3 regions of the Rhizobium sp. TBD182 genome follow, and region 3 is predicted to be linked to each of the others. Evidence: riboswitches for the same ligand, from Rfam matches in the RefSeq annotation. Region 3 holds a riboswitch; each other region holds the start of a gene.
The links. A riboswitch is a leader RNA that binds a small molecule or an ion and turns the genes downstream of it on or off. The one in region 3 is predicted to bind thiamine pyrophosphate.
Positions count from the first base shown of each region.

Region 1: linked by a shared signal. The riboswitch ahead of thiB (thiamine ABC transporter substrate binding subunit) and the one ahead of thiC (phosphomethylpyrimidine synthase ThiC) in region 3 are both predicted to bind thiamine pyrophosphate.
Region 2: linked by a shared signal. The riboswitch ahead of T18_RS09405 (ABC transporter permease) and the one ahead of thiC (phosphomethylpyrimidine synthase ThiC) in region 3 are both predicted to bind thiamine pyrophosphate.

Region 1 covers NZ_BDLN01000004.1:196,630-206,183, forward strand. Annotated here, with positions in the region: gene T18_RS15065 (ABC-F family ATP-binding cassette domain-containing protein) at 1-743, shown strand, start outside; gene T18_RS15070 (VOC family protein) at 835-1,227, shown strand; TPP riboswitch at 1,273-1,383, shown strand; gene thiB (thiamine ABC transporter substrate binding subunit) at 1,422-2,435, shown strand; gene thiP (thiamine/thiamine pyrophosphate ABC transporter permease ThiP) at 2,455-4,080, shown strand; gene T18_RS15085 (thiamine ABC transporter ATP-binding protein) at 4,077-4,793, shown strand; gene T18_RS15095 (M48 family metalloprotease) at 5,101-6,561, shown strand; gene leuC (3-isopropylmalate dehydratase large subunit) at 6,623-8,032, opposite strand; partial or broken gene T18_RS15110 (MFS transporter) at 8,460-9,554, shown strand, end outside.
Region 2 covers NZ_BDLN01000002.1:128,466-138,019, reverse strand. Annotated here, with positions in the region: gene alr (alanine racemase) at 1-116, opposite strand, end outside; gene T18_RS09435 (Lrp/AsnC family transcriptional regulator) at 244-702, shown strand; gene thiD (bifunctional hydroxymethylpyrimidine kinase/phosphomethylpyrimidine kinase) at 930-1,727, opposite strand; gene thiE (thiamine phosphate synthase) at 1,724-2,386, opposite strand; gene T18_RS09415 (hydroxyethylthiazole kinase) at 2,373-3,113, opposite strand; gene T18_RS09410 (ABC transporter substrate-binding protein) at 3,116-4,060, opposite strand; gene T18_RS09405 (ABC transporter permease) at 4,057-4,842, opposite strand; TPP riboswitch at 4,971-5,073, opposite strand; gene T18_RS09400 (TadE/TadG family type IV pilus assembly protein) at 5,255-6,544, shown strand; gene T18_RS09395 (alpha-glucosidase) at 6,630-8,624, opposite strand; gene T18_RS09390 (carbohydrate ABC transporter permease) at 8,637-9,494, opposite strand; gene T18_RS09385 (carbohydrate ABC transporter permease) at 9,499-9,554, opposite strand, start outside.
Region 3 covers NZ_BDLN01000004.1:350,065-359,618, forward strand. Annotated here, with positions in the region: gene T18_RS15775 (serine aminopeptidase domain-containing protein) at 1-1,161, shown strand, start outside; gene T18_RS15780 (glycoside hydrolase family 2 protein) at 1,132-3,588, opposite strand; gene T18_RS15785 (DUF1839 family protein) at 3,585-4,568, opposite strand; gene T18_RS15790 (amino acid--[acyl-carrier-protein] ligase) at 4,575-5,483, opposite strand; gene T18_RS15795 (acyl-CoA dehydrogenase family protein) at 5,488-6,669, opposite strand; gene T18_RS15800 (acyl carrier protein) at 6,669-6,920, opposite strand; TPP riboswitch at 7,101-7,212, shown strand; gene thiC (phosphomethylpyrimidine synthase ThiC) at 7,307-9,130, shown strand; gene thiO (glycine oxidase ThiO) at 9,132-9,554, shown strand, end outside.

The sequences.
Region 1 (9,554 bases), 150 kb from region 3:
CGCTCGCTCATTACCTCACCGACGGTCGCGGCGACAATTTGCTGGTCAATGGCGAGTTGAAACATGTGACGGGTTACATGAAGGACTTCCTGTTCCAGCCGGAACAGGCCCGCACGCCCATCCGCAACCTCTCCGGTGGTGAGCGCGCCCGTCTTATTCTTGCGCGCATTCTGGCGCGGCCTACCAACCTGCTGATCCTTGACGAGCCGACCAACGATCTCGATATCGAAACGCTCGATCTGTTGCAGGAAATCGTTGCGGGCTTTTCCGGCACGGTCATTCTCGTCAGCCACGACCGCGACTTCCTCGACCGTACCGTCACCTCCACAATCGCGCCCGCCAATCCGGACCAGCCGGATGGACGCTGGATCGAATATGCCGGCGGCTATTCGGACATGATGGCGCAACGCAAGGGTGCTGCGGAAGAAAAGCGCAAGGCGGAGAAGCAGGAAAAGGCAAAGACCGCCCCTTCCGCCTCCGCGTCGCAGGACCCTTCAAAGGCCAAGGGCAAGCTTTCCTTCAAGCAAAAATTTGCGCTCGAAAACCTTCCAAAGGAAATGGAGAAGGCGCAGGGCGAAATCGCCAAGCGTGAGCAGCGCATGGCCGATCCCAATCTGTTCACCAAGGACCCGGCTACCTTCAATACGCTGGCGCAGGAAATGACGAAGCTGCGCGAAAAGCTCGAAGCCATGGAAGAGGAATGGCTGGAGCTGGAGATGCTGCGCGAGGAAATTGAAGGGTGACTTGGTCGCGATTTCTTGACTGAGGTCTCATCCACCTTTGACAGGGAGGCGGAATTGCCGTTTCCTGTGCGGGTTCGGAGGAGTTCAGAAAATGCGCATGATCTTCGTCAATCTGCCGGTCAAGAATATCGAGACATCGAGAAGCTTCTTCACGGCTCTCGGTTTCACATTCAATCCGGAATATTCGGATGACCGCACGCTCTGCATGATCGTTGAGGAGAACATCTTCGTGATGCTTCTTCAGGAGGAGCGTTTTCGTGATTTCATCAATGGCGATATCGCCGACGCCACACGCAGCACCGAGGTCCTGACCTGTCTCACAGCGGGAAGCCGTGAGGAAATCGACCGGATGATCGAAACGGCGCTCGCCTCGGGCGGCAGCAGCTGGAAACCGGTTCAGGATCACGGTTTCATGTATGCCGGTAGTTTTCAGGATCCCGACGGCCATGTCTGGGAACTGGTGCACATGGTGCAGCAGGCCTGACGGCAGCCATCTTGCCAATCAGAGACAGCGGGACTACATCATCATCTTGATCTAACGGGGTGTCTTTTGTGCTTGCGTGCAAAAGGCTGAGAGGCTTGCCAACCCGAAGAACCTGATCCGGTTCATACCGGCGGAGGGATTAGACGGCTTAAGGCAAGCGGCTATTTCCCTTTTCGTTTTTTGAGGAGATACCCGTGCGCCGTCGTCTTTTCCTGAATTCCCTCGTTGCCGTTTCGTTGTTTCTGCCCGGTATTGCCACTGCTCAGGACAGACAGGAACTGACCGTCTACACCTATGAAAGCTTCGTTTCCGAATGGGGTCCCGGCCCCAAGGTGAAAGAGGCCTTCGAGAAAGTGTGCAATTGCACGGTCAATTTCGTCGGTGTGGCGGATGGCGTGGCGCTGCTCAACCGCCTGAAGCTTGAAGGGGCGGGTTCGAAGGCGGATGTCGTTGTTGGTCTCGACACCAATCTGGTCGCGGAAGCGAAACAGACCGGCCTCTTCGATATCAGCGGTATCGATGCATCGGCGGCCAAGGTGCCGGGCGGTTACAAGGACGACATTTTCGTCCCTTACGACTACGGTCATTTCGCCGTTGTCTATGACACGCAGACGATAAAAAATCCGCCGACGAGCCTGAAGGATCTGGTGGACGGCGATCCTTCACAGAAAATCGCCATTCAGGACCCGCGCACCTCCACGCCGGGGCTTGGCCTGCTGCTCTGGGTGAAGTCCGTTTACGGCGACAAGGCACCGGAAGCCTGGGCGAAGCTCCGGAAGCGCATTCTCACCGTCACGCCGGGCTGGTCGGAATCCTATGGCCTTTTCACCAAGGGTGAGGTGCCGATGGTGCTCTCCTACACCACGTCGCCTGCCTATCACATGGTCTCGGAAAAGACGGATCGCTATCAGGCCGCGGGTTTTTCCGAGGGGCACTACATCCAGATCGAGGTTTCCGGCCTTCTCAAAAACGCGCCGCACAAGGAACTGGCGAAGCAGTTCCTCGCTTTCACGCTCACATCAGGATTTCAGGATGCCATTCCGGAAAACAACTGGATGATGCCGGTCGCGGCAACGTCCACGCCCCTGCCCGAGGCATTTTCCAAACTCGTCGTACCGCAGAAGACCTTCCTGATGGACCCGGAAGAGGTGGCCAAGAACCGCAAGGCCTGGATCGACGAATGGCTTGCGGCCATGAGCATGAACTGAGCGAGAGGCACGCCCGCGCATGATGCTGCGTCGCGACTACAGATGGTCGATCATTGGCGGAACGGCGGCGTTTGCCGCCGTTTTCCTGTTCATGGCGCTTGCTGTCTCAGCACTACTGTCGTTCGATGCCGGTACATCCGCCGCCGGAATCGTGGATGCCTACACGCTGCGAATCCTGCGCTTCACGCTCTATCAGGCAACGTTGTCCACTGTTCTTTCCATTGTTCTCGGCCTGCCGGTGGCGCTTGCGCTCTCCCGCAGACAGGATTTTCCCGGGCGGATTTGGATTATCAGGTTGATGGCTGTGCCGATGGGGCTGCCGGTCATCGTTGGTGCCTTCGGCATCATCACGATCTGGGGCAGGCAGGGTGTTTTGAATATTGCCCTTGTTTTTGCCGGTGCGGAGCAGCCCTTCAGTATTTACGGCCTCTCCGGCATTCTCATCGCCCATGTGTTTTTCAATCTGCCGCTTGCGGTGCGGCTGATGCTGGCCGGGCTGGAGCGGATTCCGGGCGAATATTGGCGGATGGCGGCAAGTCTTGGCATGGGGCCGGTTTCGGTTTTCCGCTTCATCGAGTGGCCGGCCGTCTCGCGGCTTGTTCCCGGTATTGCCGGGCTTGTCTTCATGCTTTGCGCCACCAGCTTCACGCTAGTGCTTCTGCTGGGCGGTGGACCGGCGGCGACGACACTTGAGGTCGCAATCTATCAGGTGTTGCGGTTTGATTTCGATCCGCAACGGGCAATCGCGCTTTCGGTTTTGCAGATTGCAATCACAGCAGTTCTGCTCGGCCTTCTTGCCTTTTTGCCATCGCCCGAGGCGGAAATTGCCTCGCTTGGCCGCCCTGTTCGCCGTTTCGACGGCAAGCGTGTTGGCGCGCGCCTGTGGGACGGAGCGGCAATCATTTTTGCGGTTCTGCTGGTCGGCCTGCCGCTTGTTGCCATAACCGTCTCGGGTTTGGGGGCCGATCTGCCGCGTCTTTTGTCAGCGCCGATCTTCCTGCGTGCAGCGGCGACCAGCCTTGCAATCGCTGCGTTCTCCGCAACTCTCGTCGTGCTCTGCTGCTTTGCGATCATCGGTGCGCGACAGGCCGTGGGTTCCAAACGGCACGCGGCTCAGCCCTTGCGCCTTTTGTCCGCCACGCTCGGGGCGGGGTCATCGCTGGTACTGCTGGTGCCGCCCGTCGTGCTGGGAAGCGGGTGGTTCCTGTTGCTGCGGCCCTTTGGAGATGTCAGTTTTTACGCTCCCGTTCTCGTGGCACTCATCAACATGCTGATGGCGTTGCCGCTTGCCATGCGGGTGCTGGAGCCAGCCTTCACCAGCCATTTTTTACGCACGTCCCGGCTTTCCGCCAGCCTTGGGCTTCAGGGACTGACGCGGCTGCGGTTCGCCGATCTGCCGGTTCTGCGGCGGCCGCTGCTGATGGCATTTTCCTTTGCCATGGCCCTGTCGCTCGGTGATCTTGGGGCGGTCGCCCTGTTCGGATCGGAAAATTTCATCACCTTGCCATGGCTGGTCTATAGCAATATGGGCAGCTACCGCACCAATGATGCCGCCGGATACGCGTTCATCCTTGGCGTCGTCTGCCTGCTGCTTGCCGCGGGCGGCGTTTCACGGCAATCCCAATCAGCAAGGGCGAGCATATGACGGGTGACGAATTTGCCGTGGGGCTGGACAAGGTCAGGCTGCGGCTCGGAACGCAGGATTTCGATCTCGATTGTACATTCCCGCAAGGCCAGATGACTGCCGTCGTCGGTGCATCCGGTTCTGGCAAGTCGACGCTCCTCAATCTCATCGCCGGTTTTGAATTGCCCGATTCCGGGCGCGTCCTGATCGGCGGGCGGGACATGAAGGCGCTCGATCCTTCCGAACGACCGGTCTCCTCGATCTTCCAGGATAATAATCTTTTCGCCCATCTCGATATCTTCACCAATGTCGCGCTCGGCATCAGCCCCGGGCTGAAGCTGCGGGCGGAAGACAGGCAGAGGATCGACGTGGCGCTCACACGCGTTGGTCTTGCGGGTTTTGACAAACGTTTGCCGGGCACGCTTTCCGGCGGGGAAAGGCAAAGGGCGGCGCTGGCGCGTGCGCTGGTCCGGAAAAAACCTGTCATGCTGCTGGACGAGCCTTTCGCGGCGCTAGATCCGGGGCTGCGGGCGGGCATGACCTCCCTGCTTCTCGACTTGCATGCCGAAACAAAAAATACGGCGATTATTGTCACGCACCATCCAGACGACATAAAAAAGCTGGCGCAGCGGGTGGTTTTTCTTGATCGTGGCCGCGTTGTCTATGCTGGCTCGACCACAGATTTCTTCGCCACACAAAATGTGAAGGCGGTCGACAGTTTTCTGAACGGCTGATCGCCTTATTTTCGACGCGTGCCGCTGGCAATCGCTTTAGATAACTTCAATGGCGTTAATTTGCACTTGCCAGTTTTAAGTCGTTGCCCGAGAAAAGACGAGAATTATTGCGTTCTTCAGGAATATTCCGGACTTGATGGATCGTTTTTACCGTTTCGACATTCATGGCTCGTTGGGGCGAATCTGTTATTCTGGTCTGCAATTAACGGATGATCAGGAACGTTAGGGGCAGGCATAGAGAATGAGAAATAGCATGACTGCGCAGTGGAGGCTTTTCTCCCGTTCAGGCCTTCGCCGTTCGGGCAGGATGGCTGCCGTGTGTTCCGTGCTGACGGCGTCTGCCGTATTCCTGTCATCGTGTCAGTCTCTCTTCAGCCCGGCCTACCAGTCCACCTTGCGGCCTTCGGACAATCCGCAGACCGTGGAAGAGGTGCAGAAGAACGATCCCCGTGCGCAGATGGGCGCGCGCGAGCATCCGCGTATTGTGGCGAGTTATGGTGGCGAATATCGTGATGCCAAGACGGAGCGGCTTGTCGCCCGTATCGCCGGCGCGCTGACGGCTGTTTCGGAAAATCCGCAGCAATCCTATCGCATCACCATCCTCAACTCGCCTGCTATCAACGCTTTTGCGCTGCCGGGTGGGTATCTTTACGTGACACGCGGGCTTCTGGCTCTCGCCAACGATGCCTCGGAAGTGGCGGCCGTGCTTTCGCATGAGATGGGCCACGTTACCGCAAACCACGGCATCGAGCGCCAGCGCCGGGAAGAGGCAGAGGTGATTGCAAGCCGTGTGGTCGCCGAGGTTCTGTCGAGCGATCTCGCCGGCAAGCAGGCGCTTGCGCGCGGCAAGCTGCGGCTTGCGGCTTTTTCGCGCCAGCAGGAATTGCAGGCGGACGTGATTGGCGTGCGCATGTTGGGTGAGGCCGGCTACGACCCCTTCGCATCGCCGCGGTTTCTGGATTCCATGGCAGCCTATGCGCGTTTCTCCTCGGCTGATCCCGAAAATGACCAGAGCCTCGACTTTCTTTCCAGCCACCCCAACACGCCGCAGCGCATCGAGCTTGCACGCCGGCATGCCCGCGCCTTCGGCCAGGACGGTCAGGTCGGGGATCGGGGTCGCGACTGGTTTCTGGATGGCATAGACGGCCTGCTTTACGGCGACAGCCCGCAGGAGGGTTATGTCCGGGGCCAGACCTTCCTGCACGGAACGCTCGGTATCCGTTTCGATGTGCCGGAAGGTTTCGTCATCGACAACAAGGTCGAGGCCGTTCTTGCGACGGGTCCGGGCGATGTGGCGATCCGTTTCGACGGCGTGGCCGATCCGAAACAGACCACTCTTGCCAATTACCTTACCAGCGGCTGGGTTGCCGGCCTGATGCCGGAAACCGTGAAGGAAACGCAGATCAACGGTCTGGAGGCTGCGACAGCCCGTGCGACGGCGGACAAATGGGACTTTGACGTTACCGTCATCCGTGTCGGTCAGCAGATATTCCGCTTCCTGACGGCCGTGCCGAAGGGTAACACGCAGCTCGATTCCATCGCCAACGTGTTGCGAACGAGTTTCCGCAAGATGACGCCGCAGGAGATCGCATCGTTAAAACCTCTGCGCGTGCGCGTGGTGACGGTCAAGCCCGGTGAAACCGTGGCAACGATTGCCGCACGGATGATGGGGACCGACCGCAAGCTCGACATGTTCCGCATGATGAATGCGATGAGCGCCACCGCCACGCTTCAGCCCGGCCAGCGGGTGAAGATCATTGCGGAATGAGATGCTAACAAAAAACCCCGGATTGTGATCCGGGGTTTTTCGTTTCAGACGTTATCGATAATTACCGCCACTCGCGCACATCGACGAAATGACCGGCGATGGCCGCCGCCGCTGCCATGGCGGGGGAGACGAGGTGGGTGCGGCTCTTATAGCCCTGGCGGCCCTCGAAGTTGCGGTTCGAGGTGGAGGCGCAACGTTCGCCAGGCTTCAGGCGGTCGTCATTCATAGCAAGGCACATGGAGCAGCCCGGTTCGCGCCATTCGAAACCGGCTTCGAGGAAAATCTTGTCCAGACCTTCCTTTTCCGCCTGTTCCTTCACGAGACCGGAGCCGGGCACGATCATGGCCGAGACGGTGGGCGCGACCTTGCGGCCGTCGACGATCTTTGCCGCTGCGCGCAAATCCTCGATACGGCCATTGGTGCAGGAGCCGATGAAAACGCGGTCGATGGCGATATCGGTGATGCGCGTACCGGGTTTCAAGCCCATATAATCCAGCGCACGCCACTTGGAAGTACGCTTGTTTTCTTCCTCGATATCATCCGGATTGGGAACGATGCCCTCGACGGACGTCACGTCCTCAGGCGATGAGCCCCAGGATACGATCGGCGGCAGATTGGCGGCGTCCAGCACCACGATCTTGTCGTAATGGGCGCCTTCATCGGATTTCAGCGTTTTCCAGTAGGCGATGGCCTGTTCCAACGTCTCGCCCTTTGGCGCGCGCGGCTTGTCCTTAATGTAGTCAAAGGTGGTCTCATCAGGCGCGATCAGACCTGCACGGGCGCCGCCCTCGATGGTCATGTTGCAAACCGTCATGCGGCCTTCCATGGAGAGCGAGCGGATTGCCTCACCGGCAAATTCAATCACATGGCCGGTGCCGCCCGCTGTGCCAATCTCACCGATAATGGCGAGGATGATGTCCTTGGCGGTGACGCCTTCCGGAACCTTGCCATCGACACGCACCAGCATGTTCTTGGCCTTTTTCTGGATCAGCGTCTGGGTCGCCAGCACATGCTCCACTTCCGACGTGCCGATGCCGTGCGCCAGCGCGCCGAAAGCACCATGGGTGGAGGTGTGGCTGTCGCCGCAAACAATCGTCATGCCCGGCAGGGTGAAGCCCTGTTCCGGGCCAACGATGTGGACGATGCCCTGACGCTTGTCGCGCTCGGAATAATATTCGACACCGAAATCCTTGGCATTCTGCGCAAGCGCTTCCACCTGGATACGGCTTTCCTCGTTCTTGATGCCTTCCAGCCGGTCGGCCGTGGTTGGCACGTTATGATCGACGACGGCAAGCGTGCGGGTGGGCGAATGGACCGGACGGCCGGCGATGCGCAGGCCTTCAAAGGCCTGCGGGCTCGTCACCTCATGGACCAGGTGACGGTCGATATAGAGAAGACAGGTTCCGTCCGGGTCACGATTGACGACGTGGTCGTCCCAGATCTTGTCGTATAAGGTGCGGGGTGCGCTCATGGCTCTATGCCTTGTCATGGAAGGTAAAATCAGGGTTCAGTAAGGCGGTGGACAGCGGGTGCTGTCAGGCGAGCCTAAGTCGGCTGTTGAGCGCCCCGGAAATGCGCGCAAAAAACCGTGCCGGCAGACGCTTGTGGTCCTGCAGCACATAAACATTCTGCGCGAGACATCCGAATTTAGATCCCATAGTGGTCTTCATAGCAGATTGCCGGTTTCGCGGCAATATGAATGCACGCAGACCGTAAAACGGTGACCCGGCGGCTTTGATGTGCGCCGCATCATGTACTCAGGGCTTTAAAATGCCGGTTTCGCAGCCCTTTCGGCATTGGTTATGATGCAATGCAACTTGCGTATCTTGCGGCGCACATATAGATGGGTCCCCTTATCATTTGCATTTCGACGAGCAATCGAAGGGAGGGAAAAGCACATGGTATCGGAAAAATCCCTAATCTCGAAGATCACCTGGCGGCTGATGCCGTTTCTTGGCCTTCTCTATCTCATCGCCTATATCGACCGGCAGAATGTCAGCTATGCCAAGCTGCAGATGGTCGATGCGCTGAGCCTCAGCGAATATGCCTACGGACTTGGCGCTTCGCTGTTCTTCATCGGCTATTTCCTCTTTGAGGTTCCGAGCAACCTTTTCCTCAACCGTTTCGGCGCCAGCAAATGGTTCGCCCGCATTCTGGTGTCCTGGGGTGCCGTCACCATCGCGCTTGCCTACACGCAGAATGCGACGATGTTCTATATCCTGCGCTTCCTGCTCGGGCTTTGCGAGGCCGGTTTCTTCCCGGGCGTGCTGTTCCTTATGACGCTGTGGTTCCCGCGCGATTATCGCGGCCGCATGATCGGCCTGTTCATGATCTTCAGTGCGCTTGCCAATGCCATCGGCGCACCGCTTGGCGGCATGCTGCTCGATCTCGATGGTTTCCTCGGTTATGCCGGCTGGGAATGGGTGTTCCTGGCGACGGGTATTCCCGCCGTGATCGCCGGTATCGTTACCTTCTTCTATCTGGACGATACGCCGGAAAAAGCGAAGTTCCTGACGCAGGCCGAGAAGGACTGGTTGAAGAACCGACTGGCCGAAGAAAACAAGGGCATGGAAGAGCATGCGGAGGACGGCTTCAAGGCGCTGATCAATCCGCGCGTGCTGTTCATGGCGCTTTGCTATGTCGGCTTTCCGCTGGCGGCCTATGGTCTCAGCTACTGGCTGCCGACAATCGTAAAGAGCTTCGGCGTTTCCAACACCGCCAACGGCTTCATCAACATCATCCCCTGGGTGATCGTGGCCGTCGCTCTCTTCGTCGTGCCCCTGGCGGCTGACAAGGCAAAAAACAAAACGCCTTATATCGTCGGCCCTGCCTTCGTCGGCGCGTTTTGCCTGCTGATGTCGGCGCTGCTCAGCGATCCGGTATTGCAGTTTGCCTTCCTTTGCATCGCCGCTGCGGGCATTTTTGCCGGCCAACCGGTGTTCTGGAGCCTGCCCGGCCGCTTCCTCAAGGGAGCCGGTGCCGCTGCCGGCATC
Region 2 (9,554 bases), on a different contig from region 3:
GATGTGGGTGCCATTGCCGCAAGCGCGAGATAATTATCGCGCAATGCGCCAAGATCGATGGTCAGATGGCCGCTTGCACCACCCGCTGCCTGCTGGCGGCTGATCTGCATGTCCATGGTCGTTCACCCTCATTTTTATCACATGAGAGTATTGCAACGATTGTCGAATTTCTTGGCTATTGTTCGAATAAGATGCGATAAAAATGCAATATACGCAACTTTCATTGTCATATTGGAATTTTCTATGTCGTCACTCGACGCGACCGACCGCCACATCATTCGCCTGCTCCGGCTCAATGCCCGCATCAGCAATGCGAAACTTGCTGCGGAAGTCGGCCTTTCGGCCTCTGCCTGCCTTCGCCGGGTCGATATTCTGGAACGGGAGGGTATCATCCGGGGCTATACGGCGCTGACCAGCGGCCTTGCCGGCGGCGAGGTGATCTCGGTCATCGTGCAGATCACGCTCGACCGCCAGACGGAGGATTTTCTCAACAGGTTTGAGAACGCGGTGCGGCGTTATCCAGAAATCCGCGAATGTTACCTGATGACGGGCGGGTCGGATTATTTCCTGCGATGTGAGGCGGAAAGTGCGGGCGATTTCGAGCGCATCCATAAGGAGATTCTGTCGAAGCTGCCGGGTGTTTCGCGGATTCATTCGAGTTTTGCGATCAGGAATGTGCTGGCGACGCCGAAGGCGCGGTGAAGGCGGATGCGCAGAGCGTGGGGCTCACCCCCCTCTGTCCTGCCGGACATCTTCCCCTCAAGGGGGGAGATCGGGTGAGGTTTTCGCCTCGGTCCCCATTAACGTCGGTATCGCGATCTCGTCCGCCAACTAAAACGCCCGGGGCAGGCCACTTGTCGATCTCCCCCCTTGAGGGGGAAATGTCCGGCAGGACAGAGGGGGGTAAGCCCTACGCTCCACTCTAACCTTCACTCCCACCACCGATAAAAATGATGCACCGGTCCCCGACCGTTCCCGACGGCAAGCCCCCGACCAGCGTTAAGCGCCCCATTCAGATAGTCCTTCGCAAGACCAACCGCCTCACGCAATTCACAACTCTTGGCCAAATGAGCCGTAATCGCCGCCGCCAGCGTGCAGCCGGTCCCATGGTCGTTTTTCGTGTCAACTCGCGTAGCGGAAAGCGCCTGCACGGTGCCGTCTGCAAACAGATAATCCGTACTCTGCGGCCCGTCGCCATGGCCGCCCTTGATGAGCACGGCTTTCGCGCCCACCTTTAGGATCATCTCGGCCTGACGGGTGATCTCCGCCTCGGTGTCTGCAATAGGCAAGCCGGTGAGAAGCGCTGCTTCAGGCAGGTTCGGCGTGACGATGGTGGCGAGCGGCAGCAGGTCGCGCCGTAATGTCTCGATCGCATCCGCATGCAACAGACGGTCGCCGGAGGTCGCAACCATCACGGGGTCGAGCACCACCGGCTGGGGCTGCTGCCGAAGCCTTGCAGCTATGGCCGCGATGGTTTCGATCCGCGATACCATGCCGATCTTCACCGCATTGACGGCAAGATCGGAAAAAACAGCGTCCATCTGCGCGACGATGGTGGCGACGGAAATATCCTCCACTGCCGTCACACCTTTGGTGTTCTGGGCGGTGATGGCGGTGATGACGCTGGCGGCATAGGCGCCGAGTGCCGAAAAAGTCTTGATGTCGGCCTGAATGCCCGCGCCGCCGCCGCTGTCTGAGCCGGCGATGGTCAATGCGATTGCTGTCATGGCTGTCTCGCTTTCAGCGCTGCATCGACTGCCGCGCGGAAGTCCCTGGTTGTGCTGGCAATATCGTTTGCGCGGAAGATTGCAGAAATGACGGCGACACCATCCGCACCGGCGGCGATGACGTTCGGCACGCGGGCAAGATCGATACCGGCGATGGCGCCCACCGGCATGCCCGGCCGCAATTCGCGGAGCAGAGTGCGGAGCGTCGTAAAGCCGTCGAGGCCGACAGGCTTGTCTGGATTGACCTTGGAAACGGTTTCGAACACGCCACCAATGCAGGCGTAATCGGCGGGCATGGAGGCCGCCCGCTCGGCATCGGCGCGGTTCTTGACGGTGAGGCCGATGATCGCCTTATCTCCAAGGATGCGTCTGGCGGTTTTGGCATCCATATCATCGGCGCCGAGATGCACCCCGTCCGCGCCAGAGGCGAGCGCCACATCCACCCGGTCGTTGATGACCAGCGGCACGCCCGTGCCGGCAATGGCTTCGCGAATTGCGCTGGCGTTTTCGATCATCTCCCGCGTGGAGGCGTGTTTGTCGCGATATTGGAGAATGGTCGCGCCGTTGAGTGCGGCCGCCAGAGCAAGCTCGCCCAAGGGCGCAACATCGCCGAGGCTCGCATCGACCAACGCGTTGAGACGGTAATCAACCTTGTTCATGCTCAATCCTCGCATCGTTTATTATGTCTTCGCCGGAAATTTCTGAAAGCACATCGAGAAATGCCGGCTCGAATGTGCCGGGGCCTTTGGCGTTTTTCGCTGCCAGTTCGGCTGCGACACCCGTGATGGCGAGGGCGGCGGCGGCGGCCGTCAGTGCGTCTTTTTCCACCGCCATGAAGGCGGCGATGACCCCACCCGATAGGCAACCCGTGCCTGTCACCTTCGCCATCCACGGGTGACCGTTGACGATTCTGACACTCCTTGTGGCGTCGCGCAGGTTATCGACAGGTCCGGTCTCTATCCTGATGGCGTTCGGAACAGCACCGATCAGGCTCATCTCAGCGCTGTTGCCGCGCACGATGGTGGGTCCAAGCGAGATCAGGTCACGCGCGAACGCCAGTCGCGATGGCGAATAGTCGCAATGCACGGGGTCCAGAATCCACGGCTTGCCAGCCGCGCGGGCGATCTCGACGGCAAATCGAATGACTTTTCGCCGGTCGGCGTCGAGCGTGCCGAGATTGATCGTTACCGCATCGGCTTTCGTGACGAAAGCACCGATTTCTTCGAGTGAGGTTGTCATCGAGGGTATGCCGCCGACAACGGTAATGCCGTCCGCGGTGAATTTCTGTACCACGGTGTTCATCAGGCAATGCACGCGCGGGCGCGTCTGCCTTACCCTTTCGAGGATCTCTGCGGCCTTCGCCGCAGTCGGAAAACTGTTTGCCATGGTTATTGCAACTCCACGGCAATGTCTTCCGCCGCCGGCGCCCGCTTGATCAGTTGCATGTCCTGCATGAAGGTGCCGAAGCGTGTGTAGCGGGTGCGATCGAGTGCGGCTGGACGTTTGGCGAAACGCGGCAGCGTATCGAAAAACGCCTGCTTGTTCAGCCCGTCGTCAAGGTTCGGATAGGCCTTGATGAAAAGCTGCCAGGATTCTTGCGGGTGGTTGGTGATGAAAATAGCAGCCTGCTCAACGGCCGAGAGAAAACGCGGCAGGCGGCTATCTTTCACGAGATCACGATGGGTGACGAAGATGAGCTCGTCATAGGCGGGCACGCCATGTTCCTCGGGGAAGAACGAGCGGCCTTCGTGGCCTTCAAGCTTCATCTGCGTCAGTTCGAAATTACGGAAGCCGCCAAGCGTGGCATCGACCTTGCCGGCGATCAGGGATGGCGAGAGTGAGAAATTGACGTTGACCAGTTCAACATCGTCCTTTGTCAGTCCCTCCTTCTCCAGCATGCGCTTCAGCATCGCATCCTCGAAACCGGAAACCGAGAAGCCGACCTTCTTGCCTTTCAGGTCCTTCAGGCTCTTGATCGGCCCGTCGGCCAGAACGGTGACGGTGTTCAGCGGCGTTTCGACCAGCGTGCCGAAACGGACGAGCGGCAGCCCTGCATCGTGGTCGAGATAGAGGTTCGGCTGGTAGTGTACACCGATATCGGCCTGCTTTGCCGAGACCAGACGCGGTACGGCGGATGGGTCTGCGGGCGGGATCAACTCGACCTCCAGCCCTGCATCGGCGAAAAGGCCGCGTTCCTTGGCAATCACCATCGGGGCATGGTCCGGGTTCACGAACCATTCCAGCAACACGGTAAGCTTGTCGGCCGCCTGCGATTGCACAGGCGAAAGCACGCTTGCTGCCGCGACGACGAGGGAAAGAAGAGTTCGTTTCATGGTGCCGAAAGTCTCCGCAAATGTTTGAAAGGAATGAGATGGTCTGTTTCTTTGGCCCAGGGGGCGAGGTTGGCCGTTGCCCGGTCGACGACAAGCCGCAGCAGCACCGCCATGAGGGCGAGAATGGTCATGGCGGCGAACATTGTGTCGGTCTGCATGCGGGCATTGGACTGGATCATGACAAAACCGAGCCCGGCGGAGGCGCCCACCCATTCGCCAATGACCGCGCCGAGCGGGGCGAGCGGAGCTGCGACCCTCAGCCCGGAAATGAGTGAGGGAAGCGCCAGCGGCACACGCAGCCGGGTGAGGATTTGCCAGTGGCTCGCCTCTGTCAGCGAGGCGGCATCGAGGATTGTCCGATCCGTGCGATTGAGGCCGTCGGTGAAGGCTGAAGCGACGGGGAAAAAGATGATGATCGCCGTCATGACAACTTTCGAGGCCATGCCGAAACCGAACCAGAGTACGAGAATGGGGGCCAGCACGAAGACCGGAAATGCCTGCAACACGAGAACCATGGGCCAGACGAGGCGGCCAAAACGCGGGACGGCGGCAATCGTAAAGGCAACGAGAATGCCGGCGGCAATGCCAGCCGCAAGCCCGACAGCCATTTCACCTGATGTCACCATGGCCTGTCCGAACAGGAAGGCTGGCTGGCGCAGGAGTGCTGCGGCAACATCGGCCGGCGAGGGCAGGATGTAGCGGGGCGGTGCAAGCAGCCAGATGCCCAGCTGCCAGACAATCAGAATAAGAACGACGCCCTTCAGCGCATGGGAGGCACGCATCGGCCGGGGCTCAGACGCAGCCGTACCGTATACGAAGGGAAGGATGTTTCATCATCATCGTTCGGTCTCCAGCTGTGGCGATCACGGAGATCCGGGCAAAGCGGAGAAGAGAAAGGGCAGTACCGCAAACGCGCTACAGTTTCCGTTCCTACGCCGGCATGACCCGGATCAGGTTCAAGGGTCCGGCTCATCGCCATCTCAGCACCGTCAGGTGCTCCCCTCGGAAGAGACTGTTTTGCTAGGAGGGTTTTGAAGTAATGTCAACGTTGAAAGTTAACGAGAATATTGGCGAATTTGCCGCGAACATATTAGTTGTCGATTATATTAAGTTTATCAAAAATTAGTTATTTATTGAAACCGCTTTTCAATTCCGCTGTATTAGCTTCAGCTCCCAGATTGGTTGGGGGCGAACTTGAAAAACTTCTGGCGAGAGAAATCTGGAAATTTTGGCATTCTGACCGCGCTGCTCATGGTGCCTCTGTGCGGGGCTGCCGGTGTGGCGCTCGATATTACGCGCGGCATGTCGGTCAAAGCCGATCTGCAGCAGGCGGCGGATTCCGCGGCTCTGGCGGCAGTCGCCGATATGTCCGCAAGTGTTCAGGCGGCAAAGAAGATGTCGGGGGACGGTGTCATTCCCGTCGGCAATGAAGAAGCCCGGGCATTCTTCGATGGCAATCAGCGCGGCGACGCGGACTACACCATTACCTCTGTCGATGTCTCGGTGATCAAGCACGGCAATGTGGTCGAGTCGTCCGTCAGCTTCAAGGCGTCGGTCAGCACGACCCTCTCAGGGCTTCTGGGGAAGGATTTCGTTTCGGTTGCCGGCACGGCCACGGCCAAATACGAAACGGAAACCTTCAGCGATTTCTATCTTCTGCTTGATAATACGCCCTCCATGGGAGTGGGCGCGACACCCACGGATGTTGCCACCCTGGTTGCGAACACTGGCGATAAATGCGCTTTTGCCTGCCACATCGTGAAGGACGGCGTGGCAGACCCGAACAGCTATTACTTCAAGGCCAAGAAACTCGGGGTTACGACGCGTATCGACGTGGTTGCCAAGGCAACCGCCAGCCTGATGGACACGGCAAAGTCCACGCGCAAAAGCAGCAATCAATATCGCATGGCCGTCTATACCTTCGGGGAACGGGCGGAAGATACCAAGCTGCTTGAGGTCGTTTCGCTGACATCGGATCTGGACGCAGCAAAGAAAAAAGCTGGTGAAATCAACCTTATGTCAATCCCCTATCAGGGATACAACAACGACCAGCAAACAGATTTCGACCGGGCACTGATCCAGATTGGAGATAAGGTCGGCAGTTCGGGCACGGGCGCAAGCTCGGCGAACCCGGATAAGGTTATTTTCTTTGTTTCAGACGGGGTGGGCGACAGTTACAAGCCGTCCTCCTGTACGAAAAAACTGACGGGAGGCCGCTGTCAGGAGCCGATCGACATCAAAGACTGTACGAAACTGAAGGAAAAGGGTTTTCGTATCGCGGTGCTTTATACCACCTATCTGCCGCTGCCGACGAATGACTGGTATAATAGCTGGATCAAGCCCTTTCAGGCGGAAATCGGCTCACGCATGCAGAGCTGCGCTTCCCCGGGCCTGTATTTCGAAGTCAGCCCCTCCCAGGGCATCAGTGACGCGATGACGGTGCTGTTCAAGAAAGCCATTACATCACCACGCCTGACGGGCTGATGGCCGTTTAGCGAGGCCTGTTAGAGCATCGGTTGAACGCCGCAATATTTGCGGCGTTTTTTGGAAATGGCCGGAAGGTGATGCTTCAAGCGATATTGCGAAGCTGTTCAAATAACGCAGTAAAGGGCGTTTCAGCGCGGTAGAACACAGCCGGCTGGCCTATCGGAGCCTCCACGGTGATCTCGTGCCCGCCAAAATACCGCGCGCCATTCCAAAGATGCATCCATTCCCCATCGCCCGGAAGGTAAAGCGTGCGCTGCGTCTCCCCCGCCTTCCACACTGGTGCGACCAGCATGTCGGCCCCATAGAGATAGCTGTCCTGAATGGCATAGGTCTGCCGGTCGTTCTCATGATGCAGGAAAAGCGGGCGCTGTACCGGCAGGCCGTTTTCGGCCGCTTCAGTGGAAAGCGATTTCAGATAGGGGGCGAGTGCGACATAGATTGCCGTCATGCGGGCAAAATGGCCAAGAACGGTCTCGTCCTGATCGATCTGGAGATTGTCGCGCGGGCGATTGCCCTCATGGGTTCGCATGACAGGAGTAAAGGCTGCCATCTCCGTCCAGCGCATGATGAGTTCCGGGGTTCTGACATTGCCGAACAGGCTGGTATAACCGCCAATATCGGAATGGTGATAGGCATTGCCGAGAAGACCGGAGGACAGCGCACCGCATATGACGGTGACGAGACCGTCATGGCGGGAAAAATCGACGGACTGGTCGCCGCCCCACAGCAGCGGGCAGTGGGCTTGCACACCGGTAAAGCCCGCCCGCATGAAGAACAGCGCTTCGCCGGTTTTGCCACGGCTTTCAACAGCCTTGGCGTTGACCTCTGCCCAGAGCGTCGGCCAGGCATTGTGCATCAGCTTGGCGTCGATGCCGTTCGATAGCGTGATGTCGATCGGCAGATATTCGCCGAAATCGGCCATCCAGCCGGAAAGGCCGAAATCCAGCATATTCTTGCCGATGATCTCTTCGGCAAACCACTCGGCTGCGGCCGGATTGGTGAAATCGACCACGCCACAATCGAACTCGCCGAAATCCACGAGCGCCGTCTTGCCGTCCGCGCCGGTGGCGAAATAACCGGCCGCCTCCGCCTCCGGAAAAAGCGGGCCGTCGACGCAGAGATAGGGGTTCACGTATCCCAGAAAACGAATGCCCTGATCGGCAAGCTCCGCGATCTTCTGACGCAAATGCGGATAACGCGCCTCATTGGCCTGCCAGTCCCAGAAGAGCCGGGCGCCGAATGATGTCTGGCGAAGCCCCACCCAGTCCTCGCACCACAGGCCGGAGACCTTGGTTCCGGCAGCGCGGATTTTTTCCAGCCGGGCAAAGGAGTTGGCGCCATCCTTTAACCCGATGATCGCGCCGCCATAGACCCACTCCGGCAGTTCCGGCTGGCGTCCGAACCGCAGCGAGAGGGCGGAAACGATATCGGTGAAACGATCGCCGGTGAAAAACTCGATCCTCTCGGGGATCGCCCATATCTCGACTTCATGGAAATCTTCGTTGCGGAAATCGAAGACCGAATAGGCGCTGGTTTCCACATGCAGCGCATATTTGCGCGACGACAGATAGGTCGGCTGCGGGTAATTGGTGTTGTAATAATCGCCACCCGCCTTGCCGCTGACGTCAGCCTTGAAGGTGATTTCAGCGGTCTTGTCGCGGCCGACACCGGGTTCGGAGGTCCAGAGCGGAAAGCGGCGGCCGCGCATGTCGAAATAGGACATCTGTTCGCCACCGCCCCAGACATGTTCGTCCTCATCTGCGATGATCCGCAGCCACAGCCGATTGATGGTTTCATCCAGCGCCGTGACCCTGATGGCATTTCCATCCAGGGCCAGATGAAGGCGTGCGGCCTGCCCGGGTGCGGAAGACAGCGTAACGCTGTCGCCACTGACTTCGGCGTGGCGGAGCGCAGTTCGTTCGATGACATAGTCCTCGATATCGAAATTGCCGCGATACATATCCATCCGCTCCTTGCCGAAACCGGCGAAGAAAGCCGGGTTCTCAGGCGAATGAGAAAGAATGGTGTGGCTGCCAATCGCAAGCGTGAAGCCGTCTCTGGTCTTTTCGAATTGCATGACTGTACCTGTTTAACCCTTGAGACCGCCGGCGGTGAGACCGGAGACGACGCGTTCCTGAAAGATGACGATCAGGATCGCAACCGGGACGATGCCGACCACCAGCGCCGCCGAGATGACGGGCCACGGGAAAGCGAACTCACCCTGGTAAAGCTGGATGCCGACCGGCAGCGTGCGCAGTGCCGGATTGGAATTGAAGGAAAGCGCCAGCAGGAATTCGTCCCAGGCGTTCACGAAAGCGAGAATGCCGGCGGTGAAGACGCCTGGCGCGCATAGCGGCACGACAACCTTGAACAGCGCGCCGATACGGGTGCAGCCATCAATCATGGCGGCGTTTTCCAGATCGCGCGGGATGCTTTCGAAGAAGGACACCAGCATCAGCGTGCAGACCGGCAGGGAGAGCACGGTGTAAGGCAGTATAAGAGCGGTCCAGCTATTGAGCAGGTTGAGCGCACGCATGATCTCGAACAGAGGCACCAGCAGCGTTACCAGCGGGAATGTGGAAACGGCGATGATGAGCGAGAGGATCAGCGCCCGGTACTTGAGATCGAGCCGCGCCAGCGCATAGGCTGCCAGCACCGAAATCAGAATTGTGAGTGCGGTGGAAAGCAGCGCGACCATGAAGCTGTTGAACAGGAAGAGGTGCAACGGCTGGTCGGAAAAGGCCTGCATGTAATTGGCAAGCGTCGGCGCATGCGGAAACCATGTGATCGGTTTCACAGTCAGTTCCGCTTCAGTTTTCAGCGAGGTGAACAGGATCCATATTGCCGGAAACAGGCCGTTGACCAGCAATATGGAGGCCGCAATGAAGCGCAGCGGCTTGCCGGAGAAGAAGGAGGACAGACCGGAGGAGGTCGCAACGGTGCTCATGGGATCAGTCCTTCGTCCTGATAATGCGGAGATAAACGGCAGTGACGCACATGGAGAGCG
Region 3 (9,554 bases):
CCTGCGCGCAGCATTCTGGTGCTGTCGAGACCGGGCCGGGCGAGCGACCGCGATTTTGCCAAACAACTCGCCGCGATTGGTGCCGAGGTGGGGGAGGCGGAATTTGAGGGATATGACGATCTCGTATCCAGTCCCACACTCTCGAAAATACCCGGCGATGTGGTGAAGCGGCTTCGGGATTGGGTCCTGTCCCAAACTCATGCCGCGGATGCGGCGGGTCCGCAGGAGGATATCATCGTCAACGCTCCGCAGCGCGGTCGCGGTTTTCTGGAACAGCCGGTGCAATTTGGCGAAGCCGGCCGGCTTTTCGGTGTTTTTTGCGAGCCTGACGATCGGCCGGCGGTATCCTCGGTCCTTCTGCTGGGCGCAGCCTACGACCGGCATGCGGGTTGGGGCAGGCTTTCCGTGCAAACGGCCCGTTTGCTCGCACGGGAGGGTATCGCTTCGCTGCGGTTCGACGCGGCCAATATTGCCGACAGCCCCCCGGTCAAAAACGCGCCCGATCAGGTTCTTTACGATGCGGCGCAGAATGACGACGTGGCCGCTGCGCTCGATTTTCTCAGTCGGCGTGGCAAAGGACCCGTCGTTGCTGCTGGGCGCTGCAGTGGCGCCTACCTCGCTTTCAATGGCGCGCTTGCCGATGACCGGATCAGCGGGGTGGTTGCGGTTAATCCGGTTGTGTTCCACTGGCGGAAAGGCCGCTCGGTCGATGAAGCGCTGCACAAACCGCCACGGTCCTTTGGGGAATACAGCCAGCGTTTTCGCCAGGGCGCTACGTTCAAGCGTCTCGTCAGCGGCGATGTCGATGTGGTGAGCGCTGGTCGCAATATCGCCAAGGCGACGCTCAAGAAGCTTTCGATAAAAACGGCAAGGCTTTCCCGCCGGGGGAGCGAGGAAGGGCGTGCCGTCTACGGTGCTTTCGACAAGCTCAAGACAAGGGATGTGTCCATCAGCCTGCTTTACAGCGACAATGACGACGGGCTTGAGCATTTCCGGTATTATTTCAACGCCGATGGCAGGGGCCTGTCGGCCTATCGGAATGTGTCGCTGACGATTATTCCTGACGCCGACCATAATCTTTCAACGCCGGAGGCCAGAAAAGCCTACATCGATGCGGTGAAGCTAATGGCTCTAAAAGGAAAAACGCCGGCTGGAGCCTAGCGAGACGACATCGCCGGAAGGGGGCGTTTCGGATGTTGCTGTCTCCGGCATAAGGTCGATTTTTCTGGTTTCACCGGGTGCGAGATGGAACCAGCTTTCCGAGGCGCGGTAATCTTGCGCCGTGATATGGACGGATTGCGCCAACCGGTCCGTGCCGATCTCGAGCGACCAGATGCCGTTCGCCTCGCTCACCCCCACCTGAAGGTTGGCGGCGTGCAGTGCTTTTTTCCGACCGAGAGGAAAATGGAATGCGTCTGCGATGACAGATCCGGTCGCGACATCGCGGAGCCGGGCTACCGTCACATCATGGGAGGGCGGGCCGAAACGATAGGCATAGGTCGTATCGAAAAAGGCGCCGAACAAATCGGTTGCGGCGATGGTCTGGCTCTGTCGCGGCGAGAGCGTGAGCGGCCGTTTGGCATGGACGACGGGTTGCGTGCCATCGCGCAGGCAGGTCAGTTCCAGCATGGCGTCAAGGTTGTCGCCGGTTTCGTTGATGACATGAATGTCCAGCCCGTTGGTGCCTTCATCGGAAAGGCTGACCTGGATGGGACGAAACGCTCTTTTCAGCGCATGCCAGACGGATTTGGGTCTGCCGGTGGCATCGATGATACCCCAGCCAGCGCCGGGAACGAGATCCTGCAAGGTCCAGACCAGGGCGCCCCGGCAAGAGGACGCGTCGCGACGCCATTCGGCGAAGGTTGCTTCCATGACCTCGGTAGTGACGGCACGAGACATGTCGAGATAGAGGCCGCCATCCTCCCGACGCAGCACGTCCGGCTCAACGTCGTAAAGCAGTTTCAGATAATGGTCGCGAATATCCTCGAAATCCCAGGAAGCGCCGCGATCGCGCGGCGTGCGCGCCTTCCAGCGCGGATCATGCACCGCCAGAGCGGGAAGATGTCTGTCCAGCGTTTCCTGTTCGGGAATATTGGCGAAGGCTAGGCACTCTGCGGCAAACCGGACATTGGCCCGGCGGGCATCTTCCAGCGGACGGCAATAGGCGCCCACACCGTAATAATGACCAACTCCGGCATTGGGAAAGAAGGGCAAGGCGCCGCCTGAAGGGGAATTCGCCACATAGGCCGCGTCTGGCCGTTTTTCGGCCAGGACTTCGGGCAAAATTGTCTCGGTGAGGGTTCCCTTCCATATCTGTTCCGGCAGACCGAGCATCGCGCCCTGCTGGTACATTTCGCTACCACCGCAAAAAACGATCAGCGAAGGGGAAAGGGCGGTCGCCTCGAGGAACTGCGAGATTTCCGTAACGATGTGCTGGCTGAGCGCCTCATCTTTTGCTGGATAATCAAAATTGGCAAGCATGGCGTCCTGCCAAACCATGATGCCGAGTTCATCGCAGAGCGCGAAGAACTCCGGCGTTTCATAGGCCATCGTGCCGCCGATGCGGATCATGTTCATACCGGCTTCGGCAGCTTTTCGAAGCCAAGGCTCATAGTCCGGTCTTGTTCCCGGCAGCCGCACGATGTCGGCGGTCGTCCAGACTGCGCCCCGGCAGAAAACGGGGTGCCCGTTTATCTGGATGCCGAAACCGTTGCCGTCTTCGCCGTAATCCACCTCAACGCGCCTGAAGCCGGTGCGCCCGAGCCTGTGTTGCTTACCATCCAGTTCCAGAACGACTTCATGAAGCGCCGGTCTGCCGTGGGTATGCGGCCACCAAGTCTCGACATCGGGTATCCGGAGTTCGCCCAAGAATTCGCCGTTTTCACCTCTGGAAAGATCGGTGCTGTAACCAGCGCAGGTGAGCCGTGCGGATGGAATGTTGTGGTTCACCTCCAGGGCGATGTTGACCGTTCCCGTCCCGGTTTCGTCGAGCGAAGACCGGACTGTGCAAAGCACGTCTGCCTGTCTTATAAGGCTGATGGGTCGCCATGGGCCGGCGGCATGGATTTCCGGGCACCAGCCTGGCATATATCCGAGTGCCGTGGTGCGGATCAGCCGCAGACCTTGGGTGTTCATCATCTGCGGACGCCAGCGGGCGCGCGGACCGGTTTTTTCGAGCCTCGGCGAAAGTGCCCGGAAGCAGATCGATAGTTCGTCCGCGCCTGTCAGTTCAACCGGCACTTCCAGCCTTTCGAACATGCTCTGGCTGGCGGCGATCAGTTCGCCGTTGAGGAAGATTTCTGCAATCGTCGACAGGCCGTCGAAGCGCAGGATCGCCCGCTCCCGCACATCGGAAATCATCGTCAGACGGTACCAGGCATCCCTGTCGTTCAATGGTGTCGGATTGAAACGGTCGAATTTCCCGGCCAGTTCCAGAGCTTGCGCCACTGTTCCGGGAACGGATACGTGGAAGCTTTCAAGGGTTGCGGGAATTTCCGAGGGCGTTTCGCAGGCGTTGGCGGACGTCAGTGTCAGCGTCCAGCCTTCGCTTAGTAATTTTTCGCTTTCGCGCGGAAGATAAGTCCTCACGCGGCCTCGCTGGTGTTCGACAATTTTGCCGCAAGGGCTTCCATCACACCATCCCATGCTTCCGCAGCCGGATCGAGCACCGAGGCGAGCGCGTCGAATTTACGGCGTGTGACGGCGCGAGCGAGCTGGAACTGCACGGTCTTGGCGACCTCGGATATGCGCAGCGCGTGGTCTCTCGCTTCAGCAAATTTGCTCTTGTCCAGCCATTCGAGGTGGCTCGCCGCCAGTTCGAAATTGGCGCCGAGCTGGCGCAGCGTATTGAAGGCATATTTGTGGAAAAAGCCAAACGGACGGTCTGCCACCTTCTCGACCTGAGCCGGAAACACGGCTGCAAAAGCCCTGACCGGATTGTCGGATGGTCGCCGTGAAAAATGAAACTTCAGCAGCCGTTCGGCCGTTTTGCGGATATGCGCCGGCGAAGGGTTGCTGTCTGCGAATTTCGCAAATTCCGTGTAGGGCAGGAAGGGCGGCTCGCTCTCTGACAGGTGATGCTGGAACAGGCCGTCGAAATCTTCGCCCGACAGGTGGAAAAAGCCGGCATTGTGGAAATAATCGAGTTCCCGGTTTGCAAGGTCCAGCCGGTTGATGGCGATGGTGGTCTTGCCATGTTCCTTCCGGTAGCCCACCCCGTGGGTATCGGGCATATAGAAGCTGTCCATCTCGATCAGGCAGATGCGACCGCGCTCCAGCTGCGCTTCGATATGGTTTTCCACCCGGTCGAAGATCGCAAGTTCGGTGGCGCGAACGCCATAAAGTGCTTCCAGATCTTCCAGCGGCACCTTGAAGAAGGTGAACTGGTCGCCTTCGAAATCCTGCGTGAGTGTGAAGCCGAACATGGCCTCAGGCGGCAACCCTTTCGAGGCCAGCACCTCGATCCACAAATCGATGTAGCAATTGGTCTCCGGCCACATTCTTTCCGAAGAATGAAGCGGTTGCTGCACATAGTTTTTGGGATCGAGACCGGGGAAAATCTGCCGCATGAATGGTTAGCCCCAGAGTGTTTTCAAGGCCTTTTCGGGCCATGTTTTTACATCCAGTCCGTGATGCGCAAAAAGTGCCAGCGCAATGCGCTCAAGGCCGAAACCGACGCAGGCAGTGTGAGCCACATCACCATTGTCGAGGTTCAATCCCCATTTCTGGCCAAAGGCGTCCTGATGGTAATTGAAGCTCATGCAGGCCGTCGGGTTGGTGGCGGATGTGACGGGGATCAACAGTTCGAATTTCAGGTTCTGGTCGCGCTGGTTGTTGGCGAGCATTTTGCCGGCGCGGCCGAAGAAGGGATCGTTGGCCACGTCGATGGTCACATCAAGGCCCACGGCTTCCATCATCGCCACGCCGCGATCCATCCATGTCTGGCGGAATTCGGTCACATCACTCTCCGTGCCCATGCGCACATATTCCCGCATGCGGAAAAGCTGCTGACGTGCCGGGTCCTTGGAGGGCTCATGGCGGAAACAATAGGACTGGATGTCGTAGAGACCGCCGCCGGAAGGCAATGCGCCGCGCTTGGCGATGGTCGGATAAAGAGGGTAGCAAGCGGCCGGCGTCAGCACGATATCTGTGGCTTTCTGGTCCTTTGTCCAGTCGCCGCCCTCATCCATGGATTTGAGAAGGCTGACATGGTCAAGTTCGCAACCGCAGAAGGAATGCACCGTGCCCGCAAGCTGCGGGAAGCTTTTCATGTAACCGCTCTTTTCGAAATAGGCGCGGTTGATGCCGGGCGGGAAGCGGATCGCCTCTGCACTGTCCGGGCCGCCGGTGCGGTCGATCAGGCGTTCGAATGCCGCAATGACATCCTCGAACTGACCGCTGCGTCCGTAAAGACCATCGACACCCGTTTCAATCAGCAGGCCTTCTTCGAACAGTCGATCGAGAAAAGATGTTTGCATATCCATGGTCTTATCCCAAGAGGCTGGTGTCCTGCTTGTGAACCAGCAGGAGATTGGCGGAATTGCCGAGAATACGGTCGTTGGAAATCATCAGGCGCGCGGAATGCGCGTCGCGAAGGTGTCGGCCAAGGCTGTAGGGCGTACCGTTCTTGTAACCCATGATGCCGCAGACCAGCATCGCTTGGTCGATGATCTCTAGAATGGTTTCCGAAGAACAGATCTTCACATTGTTCATGGCAACCGCGAACGCCATGGACATCAGCTTGTCCGGGTCGCTCTTGGTGTCTTCGTAAGCCTTTACGCCCGCAATGACGTTGGATTTGACCACCTGCAATTTGGTGGAAATTTCGGCAATGTGGATAGCGCCTGGCGGTGTGACACCGGGCGACTTGCGTGCTGCCGTCCTGACGAAGGATTGCGCGCGCAGCACCGCATCCGACGCGATGCCATACCACACGGCACTCCACAGAAGATGCGAGCTTGCAAGCATGGATTGAGCGGCGATTTCCGCAAAGGGTTTTGGGAATATCTGCACCGCCGGCGCCTCGCCGCGGAACAGGAAACCGTCCGAACAGGTGCCGCGCATGCCGAGTGTGTCCCAGACATGGGTCTTCTCGAGCTTGTACTGATCTTTCAGGAAGACGGTCATCACCTGATCGGCCGGGGCGGCATCCTTGTGGGTGCGCGAGGTGATGAGGATGGCATCCGCATTGCTGCCGTAGGAAATGACGGTGGCGTCCTTCTCCAGCCGGCAGATGTCTGCTTCGACCTCAATCGCGCAGATGGAATTGCGCAGATTGCCGCCGATTCCGCCTTCGGTCGTGGCCGAGGCGAGCAGAAGCTGTTCGCTTGCAATGCGGCTCATGAAACCCGCATGCCATGGGCTTGTCTCGCCGTGTTCCACAAGGCTCGATGCCTTGATGTGGTGCATGGCGAAAATCATCGCGGTTGCCGAACAGGCTTGGCCAAGCCGGGCGCAGATATCGGCGATTTGCTGTATGGATGCGCCTTCGCCACCAAGAGAGGACGGGACCTGAATGCCGAGAAGGCGCTCTTGTCTCAGCGCCTTGATGGCTTCCTCCGGGAAGCGACCGGTGACGTCCACCTCGTCCGCGTGTTTGGCGGCAATTGCTGCGACGCGGCTTGCGCGCGCGGACAGCGTTTCATCCTGCGGCGCAACGGTCACATTCATCAGGCTGCCTCTTTACCATCCAGAATGAGCTTAACGGTGTCTTCAATGGCCTTGATGCTGGCAAAGGACTTGCGGTTCAAGAGGTTGTCGGGGAATTCGATATCGAAAGCTTCCTCGATACCCAGCATCAATTGCACCGATGCAAAGGAAGAAAGACCTGCCGCATAAAGATCTGCTTCGTTTTCAATCGTATCGACGGGGGTAGGAAGCTGGCCGAATTTTGCCAGTATTTCACGAATAGTCGCATTCATTCCGACTTATCTCCCATGAATTTAACATCAGGATGGTTTGTGCTTATCGTTAATTTGAAAACGATAATATTCGCCTAAACCGTTAGGTTAATTACCACTAACGGCGCATTTGTTGTTCGTCCACCTTTGCCAGCCATCAGCAGCACCCTTGACAAATGTCGGGCGGTGTTTTCTCTTGTGTCCATTCACCAGGGGTGTCCCGTCAAGGGGCTGAGATTCTGCTTTTATGCGCAGTGACCCGTTGAACCTGATCCAGTTCATACTGGCGTAGGGACGGTGCAAAGACCGAAGGTCGGATTGCGTGTAACTTGCGCTGCCGGCGCGTCGGTATTTTCCATCATTCCGGCTCGAACTGGGTCTCCACTGTCAAACTTTGGAGCCTCATGATGAATATCGTTGCCAAGAATATCCCGCTTGTCGTCACAACCGGGCCGCATCCCGCCTCCACGAAAATCCACAAAACCGGAATTTTGCATCCACATATTCGCGTGCCGATGCGCGAAATCGCCGTCCACCCGACGGCGGGAGAACCGCCGGTCACGGTCTATGATTCCTCGGGCCCCTATACCGATCCATTGCATAACGTTTTGATCGAAAAGGGTCTGCCGCGCCTGCGTCACGACTGGGTTGTAGCGCGCGGCGATGTCGCGGCTTACGACGGTCGGCACGTCAAACCGGAGGATAACGGCTTTGCCACCGGCGAGCGGCTGACGCCTGAATTTGCCGTGCGCCACCAGCCGCTGAGGGCCACGGAAGGAAAAGCCGTAACGCAGCTTGCCTATGCACGGGCAGGCATCATCACGCCGGAAATGGAGTTCATCGCCATCCGCGAAAATCTGGGGCGCGAAGCGGCGAAGGAGAAGCTGGCTCGTGATGGGGAGAGTTTTGGCGCGCAGATACCCGATTATGTGACGCCAGAGTTCGTCCGTCAGGAAGTCGCATCGGGTCGCGCCATCATCCCGGCCAACATCAATCACCTCGAGCTTGAGCCGATGATCATCGGCCGTAATTTTCTGGTCAAGATCAACGCCAATATCGGCAATTCCGCCGTCACCTCCTCCATGGCCGAAGAGGTGGAGAAGATGGTCTGGGCGATCCGCTGGGGTGCCGATACCGTCATGGACCTTTCGACCGGGCGCAACATCCACAATATCCGCGAATGGATCATCCGCAATTCGCCGGTACCGATCGGCACGGTGCCGCTTTATCAGGCGCTGGAGAAGGTCAACGGCATTGCCGAGGACCTGAACTGGGAAGTGTTCCGCGACACGTTGATCGAACAGGCGGAGCAAGGCGTGGATTATTTCACCATCCATGCCGGTGTTCGGCTGCATTACATTCCGCTTACCGTCAACCGTGTCACCGGTATCGTCTCGCGCGGCGGGTCGATTATGGCCAAGTGGTGTCTGCATCATCACAAGGAAAGCTTCCTCTACGAGCATTTCGACGAGATCTGCGACATCTGCCGTGCCTATGATGTTTCCTTCTCGCTGGGTGACGGGTTGCGGCCCGGTTCGATTGCCGACGCCAACGACGCCGCGCAATTTGCCGAGCTGGAGACGCTCGGTGAGTTGACACAGATCGCATGGGCGAAGGATTGCCAGGTCATGATCGAGGGCCCCGGCCATGTGCCGATGCACAAGATCAAGGAGAACATGGACAAGCAGCTGAAGACCTGCGGTGAGGCGCCCTTTTATACGCTTGGGCCGCTGACGACCGATATCGCCCCCGGTTACGACCACATCACTTCCGGCATCGGGGCAGCGATGATCGGCTGGTTTGGCACGGCGATGCTCTGCTATGTCACGCCGAAGGAACATCTGGGTCTGCCTGATCGTAACGACGTGAAGGTCGGTGTCATCACCTACAAGATCGCGGCTCACGCGGCCGATCTCGCCAAGGGGCATCCGGCGGCACAGGTGCGGGACGATGCGCTGTCGCGTGCAAGGTTCGAGTTCCGTTGGGAAGACCAGTTCAACCTGTCGCTGGATCCGGACACGGCGCGCTCGTTCCATGACGAGACCCTGCCGAAGGAGGCGCACAAGGTCGCACATTTTTGCTCCATGTGCGGGCCGAAATTCTGCTCAATGCGGATTTCCCACGACATCCGCGCCGAGGCGCAGAAGGAAGGGCTGGAGGCCATGGCCGCGCGCTTCAAGGAAGGTGGCGAGCTTTACATGCCGCTCACGACCCCGGCAGACGGCCAGTAGCATGCGTGTCCTTGTTAAGGGAACGGGGGTCGCCGGTCTGACGGCGGCCTTCGAACTGGCGCGGCGCGGCGCAACCGTGGAGGTTTCGGAGCGCAATGCTGAAGCCTCGCGCGGCGCATCCTTTTATGCGGGCGGAATGCTGGCGCCCTGGTGCGAGCGTGAAAGTGCGGACGAGGCGGTACTGACGCTCGGCCAGGCGGCTCTCGACTGGTGGGATGAGGCGACCCCCGGCCTTGTCATCAGACACGGCACGCTGGTCGTCGCGCCCGCCCGCGACAAAGCCGAGCTTTCGCGTTTCGCATCCAGAACAACTGGATACCAGTGGGTGGATGAGGGTGAAATCGCCGCTCTGGAGCCTGACCTTGCCGGGCGGTTCCGCTCCGGGCTTTATTTCCCGGGCGAGGGGCATCTCGATCCGCGCCTT